DNA from 3 places in the Streptomyces sp. NPDC048506 genome. Region 1 is predicted to be linked to each of the others. Evidence: riboswitches for the same ligand, from Rfam matches in the RefSeq annotation. Region 1 holds a riboswitch; each other region holds the start of a gene.
What was found. A riboswitch is a leader RNA that binds a small molecule or an ion and turns the genes downstream of it on or off. The one in region 1 is predicted to bind cobalamin.

Region 1 (5,607 bases):
TCCGCCGCTCCGGCAGGTGCTCGGTCACGGTACGGCGGCGGATGTCCCACACCAGGACATCGGGGTCGAGGTGTTCGGGCCGCAGGCCGCGCCGGTCCCAGTGCATGGCCCAGCCGCCCAGTTCCCGCACCACCGGCGCCAGATTCTCGCCCGCCTCGGTGAGCCGGTAGCCGCCGTCCTCCCGTGACACGATCCCGGCCTTCTCCAGGGTCTTCAGGCGCGTCGAGAGCATGGTCCGTGAGATGCGCGGCAGACCCCGGCGGATGTCGTTGAAATGCCGCTCGCCCAGCAGCAGCTCCCGTACGACCAGCAGCGTCCACCGCTCACCCAGGACTTCCAGCGCGCGGGCGACCGCGCAGAACTGCCCGTATCCACTCATGCAGCCCACGGTAGCGGTCCAGAATCCGTACTTGTCTTGGCGTGGAAGCGATCTAGCGTTACTGCCATGAGCAGCGAAAACACCGAAACCACCGCTCCTTCCGGCCTGGACTTCCTGCGTTCGATCATCGAGGGCCGTACGCCGCAGGCACCCATCTCGCACACGCTCGGCTTCACGCTCGTCGACGCCGAGCCCGGCCGGGCGGTCTTCGAGGGCGGAACCGGCGAGCACCTGTACAACCCGATGGGCACCGTGCACGGCGGCTACCTGACCACCCTGCTGGACTCGGCGCTCGGCTCCGCGGTCTTCAGCCGCCTGCCCGCCGGTACGGGCTACACGACCGCACAGCTCAACGTGCATCTCATCCGGCCGGTGACCGCGCGGACCGGAAAGCTCCGGGCGACCGGCACCGCCGTCCACGTCGGGCGCACGCTCGGCACCGCCGAGGCTCAGGTGGTCGGCGTCGACGACGGGAAGGTGTACGCACACGCCACCACCACGTGCGCGATCTTCCCCGTCCAGTGAGAGCGGCTCCACGAGTGATGGCCCTGAGACGGCCCGATCCGTCGCCGCCCAGCGCCACATGCCCCGGTCCGCTGTGATCGCCGCCCGGCTGCTCGACCACCGGCCAGCCGGCCAAGGCACTGTCAAAGACGTGCACCACGTGAGCGTGGCCACGATGGGAGAATCTGGGGAGAATCGGCTGTGTAAGACGGCATGAACCTGAAAGACCGTGAAAGGTGGATATCCGCCGGCCAGGCAGGTTCTGATCCGCATCGGCGCAGGTCAGCCTTGACGTGGGCGATCGGTCGGATCGTGGCTCAGTCGGGTTGGGCTGCTTTCACCGGCTCCCCGCTGTTCCCCGCTCGATCTGGTGCGCTTGTGGTGCGGGGGTGAGGGGGTGAGCGGAACAGGGCCGAGGGCTGCCGCGTTCGCAGGGTGGGTTGTCAGTGGCCCTGGCTAGCATCTTGGATGCGCGGTCGACTTCCGGGGTGTCCAGCTCTGTAGAGCAGCTTCATCCCCGATTCTGTCTGGGGGCGGCCCGGGGCCGACCCGGGACCTAACCGACGGTCGGGCTTCGTCGATGGCCAAGAGCGAGACCTGTCAGCGCCGGCCGCGCACCAATCAGTGCTGTACGTCGACCGCTGGTGTACGACTTCCAAGCGTGCACCTGCCCGGACAGACGCGACCAGGTGAGGCGCGTTCACCGCCCGCCACCGCCGCTGGGCGGACTCCACCAGCTTGAAGACCATGGCCAGGGCGGCGGTGCGGGAGCCGGCCCCGCGGGTGACGTTGGTCCGCGACCGCACGGTGGAGATGGGGAATCAATGGGGTTCGTGGTGCGCAAATGGATCCAGTGCTCGGCGGGGAAGCCGAGGAAGGCCAACAGCTACTCCTCGTCGTCGTTCGACGGACTGGTGGCAAGGCACGCACATCCTGAGGCGCCACTGCAGGTCGAGTACCAGCTCACCGCTTTGGCCCGGACCCTGCTGGCACTCTGGTGGCACGGGTGGTTCTGTTCACGAGCTTCTCGCGAACAGAACCACCCGTGCGCACGTCGCTAGGCGAGTTGGCCTCCACGCGCGTTCGTCCCGCCGTCGTCAAGAGCGGGAACCGGGCGGGGCGTGCCTTCGGCGTCGATCGCGACGAAGGTGAGTCGGCCGGTGGCCACTTCGGCGACGGGGCCGGCGGCGTTCCAGCGCTCGGCCGTCACACGGACCACCACCGTCATCGATGTCCGGCCGGCGCGTTCGAGTTCGGCGTGCACGCTGAGCAGATCGCCGGCGCGCACGGGGGCGAGAAAGGTCATCCGGTCGACAGAGACGGTCACGGCCGGGCCATCGGCGTGGCGCCCGGCGGCGGCAGCGGCTGCGTCATCGATGAGCTTCATCACGACGCCACCGTGGATGGTGCCGTAGAGGTTGGTGTCGTGCTCGCTCATGATGTGCGCGAGTGTGACCCGGGAATCAGCCGGTGTTTTCTTGGCAGCGGAATGCAGGGTGACGGTTCGGTCGGCCACGTCAACTCTCCTTCGCGAGTCGCGGCAAGCAGGCCCGGGGCGCGAAGGAAGCGGTGACGGAGGGGCACACCGTGTGCCCGGATCCGCCGGCCTCCGTCGAGCCGCCGAGATCACCGCACGCCCCGTGGCGTACGGGCAGCGGCAGGTATTCGGACTCGCGGGCACGCCTCCCGCACGTACGAGTCGTACGTACCAGGCATCTACTGGCCGTCGCTTCCCGGGCCCGAATGCGGGCCCAGTGCGTATGACGGCGGTCGTTCCCGCTCACCGCTGCGGGGCAGTCCCGGACTCTCACCGGGTTCCCTCTTACGACACGCCCGCCTGGCTGACGGGGCGAACCAGCTGCCACGCCAGGGTAACCGCAACGGGAGCCGGCCCTACTTCCTGTGCTCCGCGGCGCCGTCACGCCGGGCGGTCCGCCACCGGATACGGCACGAACGTGCCGCTGTTCTGGTCGATCTTCAGAGGGCGACCGAGGGCCGGTGCAGCGCGCTGGGAGCCGTCGAAGCGTTCGCAGACGTGGCAGCCCATGCCGATGGGTGTGGCGGCGGAGGGACCGTCGAGGTCGAGGCCGTCGGAGCAGACGACGCGTGAGGCGTGGCGGATCTCGCAGCGGTGGGAGGTGCGTATGAAGTGCTCGACGGCGTCGGAGTCGCCGCCGAAGCCACCGCGAGCGTCCACCCTGGCAGCGCAGGACCGGACATCACGGCATGCCCTGTCGCGGACAACACGACGCAGACCGCGGCGAACACCGCGGCCCGGATATATCGCAGCGCAGCGGTGACAGGCATGGCACCGACATCATGACAAGGCGCCCCACCGGTTTCGGACAGGGGGTGGCCGAATGCCGACCATGGCCTGCGTAAAGCGTCACCTTCAGCCGCCGGCGGTGCTGACAAGAACGACCAGCCTGCGGTCGGCCGGCGACCGGGAACTGGCGACCCGGCCCATACGACTGACTGGGGCGGGCCCCATGGAGGGGTCGCGGGCCGGCGTCTCGGGAGGGCTGCTGCGGTGCGAGTGAAGCGAGGGGCGGAGACAGAAGCGGAGGCCGGCGGACCCGACGGCGACATAACAGGGTCGCGAGGGCCGGGCCCGGCTGTGACCGTCCTGCTGACGAGCGCGATGGCCTTCTCGATGATGCAGCTCTTCCTGATCGGGGCGCTCGGGCCGCGACTGATCGGCGAGCTGGGCATCTCGCGGACGGTGCTGGGGCTGACGACCACGGCCGGGTTCGGTGCGGCGGCTCTGCTGTCGCCGGTGGCGGGGCGGTTGGTTGACCGGGTCGGGCCGCGGCGCTGTCTGGTGGTGCTGTTGCTGCTCGCCGGGGTCTCGTTGACGTTGATCGGGGCCGCTCCGGGGGCGGGGATGCTGCTGGCCGCGGTGGCGCTCGGTGGTCTGCCGCAGGCCCTGGCCAATCCGGCGACCAACAAGGTGATCCTGGCCGTCGTTCCGGCCGAGCGGCGGGGTGGGGTCACCGGGCTCAAGCAGTCCGGAGTGCAGTTCGGCGCCTTCGTGGCGGGGCTGCCGCTGTCACTGCTGGCCGTGGGCGTGGGCTGGCGCGGTGCGGTGTGGACGGCGGCGGGCACGGCGGCATTGGCCGCGGGGTGGGCCGCTCTCGCACTGCCGCCCGACGCGCCGGCGACGGCTCCCGGCCAGCGCCCACCGTCCTCCTCGCGAGGTGTGACGAAACGGCTGGCGGTCTTCTCCTTGTTGCTCGGCTGCGGTATCGCCTCGGTCAATACGTACCTGGCGTTGTTCGGTTCGCAGCGGCTGGGCCTCTCCCCCACCACGGCCGCCGCACTCGTAGCCGTTCTCGGCGTCGCCGGCATAGGCGGGCGCGTGGGGTGGTCGCGTGCGGCGGGGCGGCCGGGGCGGGCCGAGGCGATGCCCGCGCTGCTGGCGGCCGGGGCGGTGGGCGCGGCGCTGCTCCTCGCCGCCGCGGTCCTGGCGCATCCGCTGGTGTGGGTGGCCGCGATCACCCTCGGATCGTTCGCGGTGTCGGCAAATGCGGTGTCCATGGTGCTGGTGATGCAACGGGCGGCTCCGGGGCGTGCCGGGCAGGATTCGGCGCTGGTCTCGGCGGGCTTCTTCGCCGGGTTCGCGGTGGGCCCGCCGTTGTTCGGTGCGTTGGTGTCGGCCTCCGGCTACGTACCGGGATGGCTCCTGGTGGCCGCCGAGTTCGTGGCGGCGGCGATGGTCGCCGTACCGCTGATGTCGCGCCGCCGCGGGGAGCCGGGATGAGCGTAATGAACACGCCGTCAGGAGAGGCGAGTTGGGCCGACCGGGCGCTGGCGTCCCTGTTGGCGCGGGTCTCGGTGACGGCGGACGAGGTCGGTCCGCGCTTCCCCCTGTACGCGGACCCGGACACCGGGTCCTGGACCACCACCGCTCGGGGTTCGTGGACCGGCGGCTTCTGGGCCGGACTGTTGTGGCTGCGTGCGCTGTCCTCGGGCGACCCGGACCACCGGAAGGCCGCGGCCGACTGCACGCAGCGGTTGCGGTACTGGGTCGAGCAGGACACGGCCACGCGCGGCCTGGTGTTCTGGTACGGCACCGCTTTGGCCGCCGGGCCAGGTGGCCACGAGGCGGCGGGCGAGCTGAGGGACGAGGCGGCGCGGGCCTGTCTGGCCGCGTACGACGCGGAGTTGGGGCTGGTGCCATGGGGCGATGCCTTCGGCGGGCCGCGGTTGCTGGCACGCGCGGACGGGGTGCCGGGGTTGGTACCTCTGCTGGCGCACGCGCCGGGCAGCGGGCCGGCCGCCGCGTACGGCCACCTCATCCGGCACCTCGAACTCTGCCTGTCCGAGGAGCCGCCACGGCCGGCATGGCAGGCCCGGCCGCCCGCCGCATGGACGGCGTACCCCGAGCCCGCGCCCGGCTGGAGCCGCACGGCGGCGTGGCTGTTGCTGGCGGTCGCCGACGCGCTGCACTGGCTCGGGGACGAGGACACCGGTCTGCGGAAGGCCGCAGCACACCTTGCCGCACTGCGCCTCGCGCCGGATGCGAGGCTGATCCCGCCGGCGCAGGACGCACATCCGCACGGCCCGGTCGATGCATCGGCCGCAGCGATCGAGGTGGTGGCGGCGTTGAAGCTGGCCGCGTTCGCGCGGGCCACGGGCGACGAGCCGGAGGGCGATCGGCTGGCGACCCGAGGGCGGCTGGTCCTGCGCCGCCTGACGGAAGCACACCTGTCCCCGACGGGAGT
Region 2 (5,607 bases), on a different contig from region 1:
GGCCGGGTCCCGCAGCCAGCCGGCGAACCGGTCGACCGCGGCCCGCCTGGGGGTGGCGTCCGTGGTGCCGCGCCAGTCGACCCGGATCAGCGGGTGGTCGAGCGCCGGCACGTTCCTGGGGTAGTACGCCGCGTACCGGTCGCCGGGGGCGAGCGGGGCGTCCTGGGCGGGGCAACTGCCGATCGCGTGGCCGAGGTTGAAGTCGGCGAGGGACTTCTCGGAGACCAGCGGCGCCGCGTGGGCGCCCTGGCCGGTGCCGGGGCCGCCCCGGCGGTCCGGGCCGGCGGCCGGGCGCAGCGAGCAGAGCAGCTCGGTGCTGCCCGCGTACTGGCTGCCCGGTGCGGACAGCCGCTGCTCGGCGCCCTCGGCGAGGGCCGGGTCGGGGTCGCCCGACGGGCCGATGGCGGAGCCGTCGCCCGCGAGGTAGAGGCCGATGGTGTGCAGCAGTCCGGTGCCGGACAGCACCGGACTCGGGCGGAGGAGTCTCAGGTCGCCGTGGGCGCTGTCGGTGCCGGCGAGCAGGTCCCGCCAGGAGGCGCCGACCGGTTCGACGTCGTCCAGCCGCTTGGTGGCCGGGATGCCGACGACCAGTGGGCTGTAGGCGACCGGGCCGGTGTTGTGCAGGGCCGCCGGGGAGCCGGCCGGGGGCATCCCGCGGCGGGCCTCCTCGTAGTCGGCGGTGGATTCGGGGATCCACAGGTCGGGCTGCGGCCCCGGCCGGTAGAGAGGGTCGGGGCCCTTGGTGTCGGACGCGCCCCGGCCGGTGCCCTTGGCCTCGCCCTGCCAGCGGTCGGCGGCGGCGAAGCCCTGGTCGACCTGGTCCTTGGCGGCGGAGTAGACGGTGATCTGGGCGCGCCGGCAGCCGCGCGGCAGGTCGCCCTCGCCGGGCAGCGGGCGGGTGTTGAGCTCGGACATCTCGTAGTCGAACGCAGCCTGGCGCAGGGCGGGTTCGGCCTCCGGGGCGGTCAGCAGCCGCAGCTCCAGGGCGGGCGGGCAGTCCGGCAGCGGGCGCAGCACCTGGAGGGCGACCAGCCCGGCGGCGGCCAGCACCAGCACCGTGCACAGGGCCAGCAGCAGCCGCAGCCGGGGCCGGAGGTGCTGGTTGAACCAGCGGCGTAAGCGGACCCGCGGCGGGGTCGGCAGCCGCACTTCGGGGGTGGCGAAGGTCAGGACGACGTCGTCGACGGTGTTCTGCTTCGCCGACCGCGGCTCCCACACGTCACCCATCGGGGTCCGCTCGTCGGCGAGCCGCACCCGCAGCTCCCGCACCAGGTCCTCGAAGGTGACGAACCGGCGGCCGGGGATGCCGTGTTCCAGGACCTCCACCACGGCCCGGGTGAAGAGCGTGCCGCCGGCCGGTTCGTCGCCGCTGAAGATCCGGCGGTTGGGCTGGGCGGCCATCAGCAGCGACATCGGCTTGCGGCGGGAGTGGAAGGCACCGTCGGCGTTGCCGGAGTAGCAGCACTCCAGGACGATCACGATGCGCTCGGCCCGGGCGTTGTCGAGGCAGGAGAGGACCATGTCCTGCCAGGAGACGGTGGTGTGGCTCTGCCGGGGCACCGACGCGCCGACCATCAGCTGGAGATCGCCGCCGTCGCTGCCGACCCAGCCGTGGCCCGAGAAGTGCACCAGCAGCAGCCCGCGCGCCTCGTCGGCGGCGGCGGTGAGCGCCTGCACCAGCTCCCACGGCTCCTCGGGGCGGCAGAGCGTGACCTCGTCGGCGGTGAACAGATCGGTGCCGGTGAGCGCGCGGCGGAGCTCCGCGGCGTTGTCCTCCACCGCGGGCAGGTCGGTGAGGGTGGTGTAGTCGTGGACGCAGATCAGCAGCGCGCGGTTGAGCTTTCCCCGTGCGTCGTATTCGGACATCCGGCTCAGTCCTCGACGGTGCTGCCGCCCCCGTGCGCCGGGCTGCCGGGATCGCGGCGTGTGGTGTCGCCGACCGTGTGCACCTCCCCGCCGGTGCCGACGTCGACGGCGGGCGCCTCGCCCGCGGCGCGCTCCTCCTTGCGGCGCCGCAGCCACTCCCGCAGGGCGATGCTCAGCCCCTTGGTGACCTCGGTGGCGACCGCGCCCACGATCACCAGGATCAGGTCGTCCACGCCCACGGCCATGTCACCCAGATCGGGTCCGTCGGGCGGGCCGGTCTCCGGGGCGGGGTGCGGCCGCTGCTCCCAGGAGTGTTCCTGGCGGGTCAGCCAGGGTTCGCGCTCCAACCACGCCCGGAGGTCGTCGAGATCCTGCTGCGGATTGTTCGTCCCCGTGACCCTGATGCTGATCTCGTGACGACCCTCATGTCGATCGGCGCTCTCCGGCATCCCCCGGCCCCCCTTCCGGCGGCCCCGTCGCCACCGTGCACCAGATAGTGACGTGGGATCAGGGGCAGGGGCAACCGTCTGTGACGCCACAGCCACCCTGTGGCGTCCGCCACAGCGCCCGCCGTGGTGCAGCGCCGCAGGTCAGGGGTGAGTTGACGGGCATTCGCGGGGCGTGGTGGACTGCCGGGGCCAATCGGCGACAGAAGAGGAAGTCCGGTGAGAATCCGGCGCGGTCCCGCCACTGTCACCGGGGAGCGTCCCTCCGACGAGGGCCACGGTCCGTACCCGTACGGACTGGAAGGCCGGAGGCCACGCCGATCCGGGAGCCAGGAGACTCTCGTCGCCGTTCCGTCGAACCAGGGCGCGGACCCTGAGTGAGGACGTACGCCCATGCCCGGCTGCCCTTCGAGAGCCCCGATGCCCGCTGCCGCAGGGCCCGTTCGAGGCGCCGTGCCAGGCGTCCCAGGCGTCGCGGCCCAGGCGGGACCGTGCGGACACGCCCTGCCGGCGGCCTGACCCGATGCGCGGCGAACACGCGGGATATGCGTGCGGCGCGGCCCTCGGCTTCCTCGGCGACCTGATCGCGGCGGATCCCCGGCGCGGCCATCCGGTGGCCGCGTTCGGCCGGGCCGCGGGCGCCGTCGAGCGACGGCTGTGGCGCGACCACCGCGGCTACGGGGCGGCGCACACCGTGCTGTGCGCGGGCGGCGCGGCCGCCGGTGCCGCCCTGTTGCAGCGCGCCGTGGGGCGCCGCCGCGGCGCCCGGGTCACGCTGACCGCGGCGACGGTGTGGGCGGTGCTGGGCGGCACCTCGCTCGGCCGGGAGGCGCGGGCCGTCGGCGGTGCGCTCACGGCGGGCGATCTGGACGTGGCGCGGGAGCGGTTGCCGCATCTGTGCGGGCGCGATCCGCAGGCGCTGGACGGGCCGCAGATGGCCCGCGCGGTGGTGGAGTCGGTCGCCGAGAACACCTCGGACGCGGTGGTGGGCGCCCTGGTGTGGGGCGCGCTCGGCGGAGTGCCCGGGCTGGTGGCGTTCCGGGCGGTGAACACCCTGGACGCGATGGTGGGTCACCGGTCGCCGCGCTACCGCCGCTTCGGCTGGGCCGCGGCCCGGCTCGACGACCTGGCCGGCTGGCCCGGCTCCCGGCTGACCGCCGCACTGACCGTGCTCGCCGGCCCGGACCGGCGCGGTGCGCTGCGGGCCTGGCGGGCGGACGGCGGTGCCCACCCGAGCCCCAACGCGGGCCCGGTCGAGGCGTCCTTCGCGGGCGCCCTGGGCGTACGGCTGGGCGGCACGCTGGCGTACGGCGGGCGCGTCGAGCACCGCCCGGTGCTCAACGGCGCGGCGCGGCCGGCCACCGCGGACGACATCGAGCGGGCGGTGCGGCTCTCCCGACGGGTGAGCGCGCTGGCGCTGGCGGCGACGGTGGCGGGGCGGCTGGCGGTGGCCGCGGCACGGCGCGGGAACCGCAGTGCGAGCGGGTACCGGAGCGGCAGCGCGAGCGGGAAGGGACCCCGGTGAACAGGAAGTTGAAGGCCTCGTCCGGTGCGGGCGTCGGCGGTGGCCTGATGGTGGCCGGCACGACGTCCGACGCCGGCAAGAGCGTGGTGACGGCGGGGATCTGCCGCTGGCTGGTCCGGCAGGGCGTCCGGGTGGCGCCGTTCAAGGCGCAGAACATGTCGCTCAATTCGTTCGTGACGCGCCAGGGCGAGGAGATCGGGCGGGCCCAGGCGATGCAGGCCGCCGCGGCCCGCGTGGAGCCGACCGCGCTGATGAACCCGGTCCTGCTCAAGCCGGGCGGCGACCGCAGCAGCCAGGTGGTGCTGCTGGGCAAGCCGGTGGGCGAGCTCAGTGCCCGCGGCTACCACGCGGGGCGCCAGGAGCAGTTGCTGGACACCGTGACCGGGTGCCTGGCCGAGCTGCGGCGGACGCACGACGCGGTGATCTGCGAGGGCGCCGGCAGCCCCGCCGAGATCAATCTGCGGCGCACCGACATCGTGAACATGGGCATCGCCCGGGCCGCCCGGATACCGGTGGTGGTGGTCGGCGACATCGACCGCGGCGGGGTGTTCGCGTCGTTCTTCGGGACCACCGCGCTGCTGTCGAAGGAGGACCAGGCGCTGGTCGCCGGGTACCTCGTCAACAAGTTCCGGGGCGATGTGACGCTGCTGGAGCCGGGGTTGGACATGCTGCGGGGCCTGACCGGTCGGCCCACGCTGGGCGTGCTGCCCTTCGCCCACGGGCTCGGCATCGACGAGGAGGACGGGATGGGGGTGTCTCTGCGCGGCGCGGTCCGCGAGAGCGTGGTGGCGCCCCCGCACGGCGCGGACGTGCTGCGGGTGGCGGTCTGCGCGGTGCCGCTGATGTCGAACTTCACCGATGTGGACGCGCTGGCCGCCGAACCGGGCGTGGTGGTGCGGTTCGTGGACCGGCCCGAGGAGCTGGCCGACGCCGACCTGGTGGTGCTGCCGGGCACCCGGGGCACCGTCCGGGCGCTCGGGTGGCTGCGCGAGCGCGGACTGGCCGCGGCGATCGCCCGCCGGGCCGCCGAGGGCCGCCCGGTGCTGGGCATCTGCGGCGGCTTCCAGATGCTGGGCGAGCGCATCGAGGACGACGTCGAGTCGAAGGCGGGCACGGTCGAGGGGCTCGGCCTGTTGCCGGTACGGGTCCGGTTCGCGGCCGAGAAGACGCTCGCCCGGCCCGTCGGCAGGGCGCTGGGCGAGCGGGTGGAGGGCTACGAGATCCACCACGGTGTCGCCGAAGTGACCGGCGGGGCCGAGGCGTTCATGTCCGATGACCGGGGCGACGGCCTCGACGGCTGCCGGGTGGGCGCCGTGTGGGGCACGCACTGGCACGGCTCCCTGGAGAGCGACGCCTTCCGCCGGGCCTTCCTGCGGCGGGTCGCGGCCGACGCGGGCCGGGCGTTCGTCCCGGCCCCCGACACCAGCTTCGGCACGCTGCGCGAGGAGCAGTTGGACCGGCTGGGCGACCTGATCGAGGAACACGCGGACACCGACGCCCTGCTGCGGCTGATCGAGGACGGGGTGCCGGAGGGACTGGCGTTCGTGCCTCCGGGGGCGCCATGAGGGGTACGCAACGGACGGACCGGGGAGCCGACGGCGACGTGGAGGACGACACAGCATGACAACCGCGCACAACACGACCCCGCAGTACCCCTTCACCGCGGTGGTCGGCATGGACGATCTGCGGCTGGCGCTGCTGCTGAACGCGGTGAGCCCCGCGGTCGGCGGGGTGCTGGTGCGCGGTGAGAAGGGCACCGCCAAGTCCACC
Region 3 (5,607 bases), on a different contig from region 1:
CACTCCGCCCCGTGGAACAAGTCGCTCGGCGTGGTCAACAACAGCCACGGCTGCTTCGGCATGACCACCTCGGACGCCAAGAAGGTCTACGACTTCCTGACGATCGGCTCCACGGTCGAGGTGAAGGGCACCACCAACCCCAACAAGACCGACGTCGGCAACGGCCTGGAGGTCTGGCAGGAGACCTGGCAGCAGTGGCAGCAGCGCAGCGCCCTGAAGTAGGCCCCCGACCGGGGAGTTGAGCGCACGCCGCCGCCCGGCATCCGGGCGGCGGCGTTCGACGCTCCGGCTCCCGGCGGGCTGCGCCGGGTCAGCGGACCTCGTGCACCGTGCGGCGGTAGGTGGAGCGCTTGTCCTCGATGTCGGCCCAGCGGTCGCCGTAGACGTTCTCGGTGATGCCGGGCTGCCGCAGGAAGTCGTGCGGGAAGCCCAGCGGCACCGCGCTCGCCGCGTCCAGCCGTGCCAGCGCCGCCCCGTCCAGCTCGACGTCGAGGCCGGCGAGGTTGTCGGCGAGCTGGCTCTCCTTGGTGGCGCCGATGATCGGGATGACGTTGCCGGGCCGGCTGCGCAGCCACGCCAGCGCCACCTGCGCGGGGCTCCAGCCGCCCTGCTCGGCGATCTCCAGTACCGCGGTGAGGGTCTCGTCCTCGTTGTGGTCCCCTGTGTGGCTGCCGGTGACGTCCAGCCGGCCGGTCTCGCCGCGGCGGTACTTGCCGGTGAGCTTGCCGGCCGCCAGCGGCGCCCACGCCAGTACGGCCAGGTCGAAGGCGCGGGCCTGCGGCAGCAACTCCCGCTCCGGTGTCCGCTCCAGCAGGTTGTAGCGCAGCTGCGAGCCGGCGAACGCGCTCCAGCCGCGCAGCTCGGCGAGGGTGTTGGCCTGCGCGATCTCCCAGGCCGGCCAGTCGGAGACGCCCAGGTGGAGCACCTTGCCCGAGCGCACCAGGTCGTCGAGCGCCCGCATCAGCTCGTCGACCGGGGTGAAGTTGTCCCGGGCGTGCACCCACAGCACGTCGAGGTGGTCGGTGCGCAGCCGGTCCAGGCTCGCCTCCACCGACCGGACCAGGTTCTTGCGGTGGTTGCCCGCCGCGTTCACATCGCCCTTACGGGTCGCGCAGGTGTACTTGCTGGCCAGCACGAAGCTGTCCCGGCGGCCTTCGAGCAGCTCCCCGAGCAACTGCTCGGCGGCGCCGTCGGTGTAGTTGTTGGCGGTGTCGAGGAAGTTGCCGCCGGCGTCGGCGTAGGCGTCCAGGATCCGGCTGCTGGTGTGCTTGGCCGCGCCCCATCCCCACTCCTCGCCGAAGGTCATGGTCCCCAGGCTCAGCTCGCTGACCCGCAGGCCGGTCTTGCCGAACAGTGTGTAGCGCACGGTGTTCCCTTCGCTCGGTAGGTGATCACCACGCTAGGAGTTGAAGCGCTCTCCAACGCGAGGCGTGCCCGGCGCGGGTGACCGGATCACCGGGGAGGGCCTACAGGGGTCGGGAGGGCATCGCCTAGGCTGGCCCTTGCGTCTGGTTCGCCCTGCCCGCCAGGCAGGTGCGTCGTAAGAGGGAACCCGGTGGAAATCCGGGACTGCCCCGCAGCGGTGAGTGGGAACGACCGCCGTCACACGCACTGGGCCCGTCCGGGCCTGGGAAGCGACGGCCAGTAGGTATCCGCCCTTGGCGGACGTGCCCGCGAGTCCGAAGACCTGCCAGTGCCCCCGCACGACCGGTGTGCGGGGTGATCTCGGTGACCTTCGAGGGCGGGTCGGCGGACACACCAGGCGGCACGGGCGGCGGCAGCGCACCCGCGACCCGCCCGGTGGGCCACCCCTTCGCGCCCTCCCCCGTCCCGGGGTCCACAGAGGCACGCTCGCGAAGGAGAGTTCCGTGACCAGCACGTCCACAGCCGCGGCAGTACGGGCCACCGTGCACGGCTACCCCCGGCAGGGGCAGCACCGCGAACTGAAGAAGGCCATCGAGGGGTACTGGAAGGGCCGCGTCGACGCGGACGCCCTGAGGGCCACCGCCGCCGGGCTGCGCCGCACGGCCTGGCAGCAGCTCACCGCGGCCGGTATCGACGAGGTGCCGACCGGCGACTTCTCGTACTACGACCACGTCCTGGACACCAGCGTGATGGTCGGCGCGATCCCGGCCCGGCACCGTGCCGCGGTGGCCGCCGATCCCCTGGACGGCTACTTCGCCATGGCCCGCGGCACCCAGGACCTGGCGCCGCTGGAGATGACCAAGTGGTTCGACACCAACTACCACTATCTCGTACCGGAGTTGGGGCCGGAGGCGGTCTTCGTCGCGGACTCCGCCAAGCAGGTCGGCGAACTGACCGAGGCCCTCGCACTCGGCCTCGCCGCCCGCCCGGTCCTGGTCGGGCCGGTCAGCTACCTGCTGCTGGCCAAGCCCGCGCCCGGTGTCGCCGCCGGGTTCGAACCGCTGACGCTGCTCGACCGGCTGCTGCCCGTCTACGCCGAGGTGCTCGCCGACCTCCGGGCGGCCGGCGCCGAGTGGGTGCAGCTCGACGAGCCCGCTCTCGTCCAGGACCGCAACCCCGCCGAACTGGCCGCCGCCGCCCGCGCCTACCACCACCTGGGCACCCTCACCGACCGCCCGAAGCTGCTGGTCGCCTCGTACTTCGACCGGCTGGGCGAGGCGCTGCCGGTACTGGCCAAGGCGCCCGTCGACGGCCTGGCGCTGGACTTCACCGAATCCGCGGCGGCCAACCTGGACGATCTGGCGGCGGTCGGCGGGCTCCCCGGCAAGCGCCTGGTCGCCGGCGTGGTCAACGGCCGCAACGTCTGGCTCAACGACTTCGAGAAGTCCCTGACCACCTTGGGCACCCTGCTCGGCCTCGCCGACCGGGTCGACGTCGCGTCCTCCTGCTCGCTGCTGCACGTCCCGCTCGACGCCACCGCCGAGCGGGAGATCGACCCGCAGATCGCCCGCTGGCTGGCCTTCGCCCGTCAGAAGACCACGGAGATCGTCACCCTGGCCCGCGGCCTGCTCCGGGGCACCGACACCATCGCGGCCGAACTGGCCGCCAATCGCGCCGCGCTGGCCTCCCGGGCCGGCTCGGCACTCACCCACGACCCGGCGGTGCGCGCCCGCGCCGCGGCCGTCACCGAGGCCGACGGTCGCCGGACCCTGCCGTACGCCGAGCGGGCCGCCGCCCAACGCGCCCGGCTGGGACTGCCGTTGCTGCCGACCACCACCATCGGCTCGTTCCCGCAGACCGCCGAGCTGCGCACCGCCCGCGCCGAGCTGCGGGCCGGCCGGATCGACACCGCCGGGTACGAGGAGCGGATCGCGGCCGAGATCCGCGAGGTGCTCACCTTCCAGGAGAAGGCCGGCCTGGACGTGCTGGTGCACGGCGAGCCGGAACGCAACGACATGGTCCAGTACTTCGCCGAACAGCTCACCGGCTACCTGGCCACCCAGCACGGCTGGGTCCAGTCGTACGGCACCCGTTACGTCCGGCCGCCGGTCCTCGCCGGGGACGTCGCCCGCCCCGGGCCGATGACGGTGCGTTGGACGGCCTACGCCCAGTCGCTCACCGACCGGCCGGTCAAGGGCATGCTGACCGGTCCGGTCACCATGCTGGCCTGGTCCTTCGTCCGCGACGACCAGCCGCTCGGCGACACCGCCCGCCAGGTGGCGCTGGCCCTGCGCGACGAGGTCGACGACCTCGAAGCGGCGGGCAGTTCGGTCATCCAGGTGGACGAGCCGGCGCTGCGCGAGACGCTGCCGCTGCGCGCCGCCGACCGCGCGGGGTACCTCGCCTGGGCCACCGAGGCCTTCCGCCTCACCACCGGCGGCGTCCGCCCGGACACCCAGATCCACACCCACATGTGCTACGCGGAGTTCGGCGACATCGTCCGGGCCATCGACGACCTGGACGCCGATGTGATCAGCCTGGAGGCGGCCCGCTCCCATATGCAGGTCGCCGACGAGCTGGCCGCGGCCGACTACCCCCGCGAGGTGGGGCCCGGCGTCTACGACATCCACTCCCCGCGGGTACCGAGCGCCGCGGAGGCAACGGGCCTGTTGCGCAAGGGACTTGAGGCGATCCCCGCCGAGCGCCTGTGGGTCAACCCGGACTGCGGGCTGAAGACCCGTGGCTGGCCCGAGGTCCGCGCGGCGCTGGAGAACCTGGTCGCGGCGGCGCGGGAGGTCCGCGCCGGCCTGCCGGACGCGGCCTCCTGACGCCACGGGGCGCCCGCCGGATCGGCGGGCGCCCCGTTCCCCGCGGTGCGGGGGAGCGCGCGAACCTCGTCGCCGGCGGTCAGCCGGTGATGAGTGCCGGGTCGCTCACGCCCGCCTGGCCGTTCTCGACGTGGCCGGCGAACCGGCGCAGGAAGGTCTTGTCGGTGTCGGAGGTGACCGACAGGTCGTACCAGCGCTTGCTGGCCCGCAGGTCGACCGTGTGCTCCACGGTGGCGCCCGCCTTCACCTTGAAGGTCTCCGCGGCGCCGCCGTACGCGTTCGTCACGGTGAGGTTGGCGGCGGCGCTGCCCGCGTTCTTCAGGGTCAGCTTGATGTTGCCGCTGGCCTTGTCGTGGCGGGCGGTCACCTCGGGGCCGGCGGTCTTGCCGGGGCCCTTGAAGACGCGCAGGAAGCCGTTCGGACCGAACACCGACAGGTCGTGGGCGCCCTTGGAGTACGCCGAGTTCCAGGTGTCGGAGATCTTCTTGCCGGCCTCGGTGGTGTAGGTCCAGGGGCCGTCGGTGCGGTTGCCGGAGCGGACGTGGAAGCAGACGCCCGCCGCGTCGCCGCCGCTGAAGGTGAGGGTGAACGTGCCGGCCGCCGGGTCCGCGGAGCCGTCGACCAGCGGCGCGTACGGCAGCGGGCGCGTGCGGCGGGAGCCGGACTCCTGCTTGGGCAGGGCCGGGTTGGCGGGGGCGTGCGGGACGTAGTCGGGGTGGCGCTCGTGGTCCGGCGGCTGGTAGCCGGCGGTGTCCGGCAGGGCCGCCGGGCCGGTGTCCTTGCCGCCGAAGTCGAAGGCGGCGGTGAGGTCGCCCGAGACGGTGCGCCGCCACGGCGAGATGTTCGGCTCCTTGACCCCGTGGCGCTTCTCCATGAACTGGATGATCGACGTGTGGTCGAGGACCTCGGAGCACACGTACCCGCCGGTGCTCCACGGCGAGACCACGATCATCGGCACGCGCATGCCCATGCCGTAGTGGCCGGCGGCGTAGCTGGCGTTGCCGGGGAAGTAGTCCAGGCTCGTGTCGACGGTCGACTTGCCCTGGTCGGCGGAGGACGGGACGTACGGCGGCACGATGTGGTCGAAGTAACCGTCGTTCTCGTCGTAGGTGATGAACAGGGCGGTCTTGCTCCACACCTCGGGGTTGGACGTCAGCGCGTCCAGCACCTGCGATATGTACCAGGCGCCGTAGTTCACCGGCCAGTTGGGGTGCTCGCTGAACGCCTCGGGCGCGGCGATCCAGGAGACCTGCGGGAGCTTGCCGGCCTTCACATCGGCCTTGAGCACGTCGAAGTAGCCGTCGCCGGCCTTGGCATTGGTGCCGGTGCGGGCCTTGTCGTAGAGCGGGTCGCCGGGCTTGGCGTTGCGGTACTGGTTGAAGAAGAGCAGGGAGTTGTCGCCGTAGTTGCCCCG

Region 2: another riboswitch for cobalamin. It lies ahead of AB0C96_RS13185 (cobalamin biosynthesis protein); the one in region 1 lies ahead of AB0C96_RS14545 (acyl-CoA thioesterase).
Region 3: another riboswitch for cobalamin. It lies ahead of metE (5-methyltetrahydropteroyltriglutamate--homocysteine S-methyltransferase); the one in region 1 lies ahead of AB0C96_RS14545 (acyl-CoA thioesterase).

Annotation. Positions count from the first base shown of each region.
Region 1 covers NZ_JBEZIX010000015.1:55,485-61,091, reverse strand. The annotation lists gene AB0C96_RS14560 (helix-turn-helix domain-containing protein) at 1-379, opposite strand, end outside; gene AB0C96_RS14555 (PaaI family thioesterase) at 446-904, shown strand; partial or broken gene AB0C96_RS14550 (transposase) at 1,546-1,784, opposite strand; gene AB0C96_RS14545 (acyl-CoA thioesterase) at 1,941-2,321, opposite strand; cobalamin riboswitch at 2,540-2,721, opposite strand; partial or broken gene AB0C96_RS14540 (short-chain fatty acyl-CoA regulator family protein) at 2,802-3,011, opposite strand; gene AB0C96_RS14535 (MFS transporter) at 3,501-4,643, shown strand; gene AB0C96_RS14530 (sugar ABC transporter permease) at 4,640-5,607, shown strand, end outside.
Region 2 covers NZ_JBEZIX010000013.1:118,452-124,058, reverse strand. The annotation lists gene AB0C96_RS13195 (caspase family protein) at 1-1,866, opposite strand, end outside; gene AB0C96_RS13190 (hypothetical protein) at 1,872-2,315, opposite strand; cobalamin riboswitch at 2,519-2,652, shown strand; gene AB0C96_RS13185 (cobalamin biosynthesis protein) at 2,836-3,837, shown strand; gene AB0C96_RS13180 (cobyric acid synthase) at 3,885-5,402, shown strand; gene AB0C96_RS13175 (putative cobaltochelatase) at 5,458-5,607, shown strand, end outside.
Region 3 covers NZ_JBEZIX010000014.1:73,627-79,233, forward strand. The annotation lists gene AB0C96_RS13840 (Ig-like domain-containing protein) at 1-222, shown strand, start outside; gene AB0C96_RS13845 (aldo/keto reductase) at 311-1,366, opposite strand; cobalamin riboswitch at 1,508-1,695, shown strand; gene metE (5-methyltetrahydropteroyltriglutamate--homocysteine S-methyltransferase) at 1,869-4,193, shown strand; gene AB0C96_RS13855 (phosphocholine-specific phospholipase C) at 4,273-5,607, opposite strand, start outside.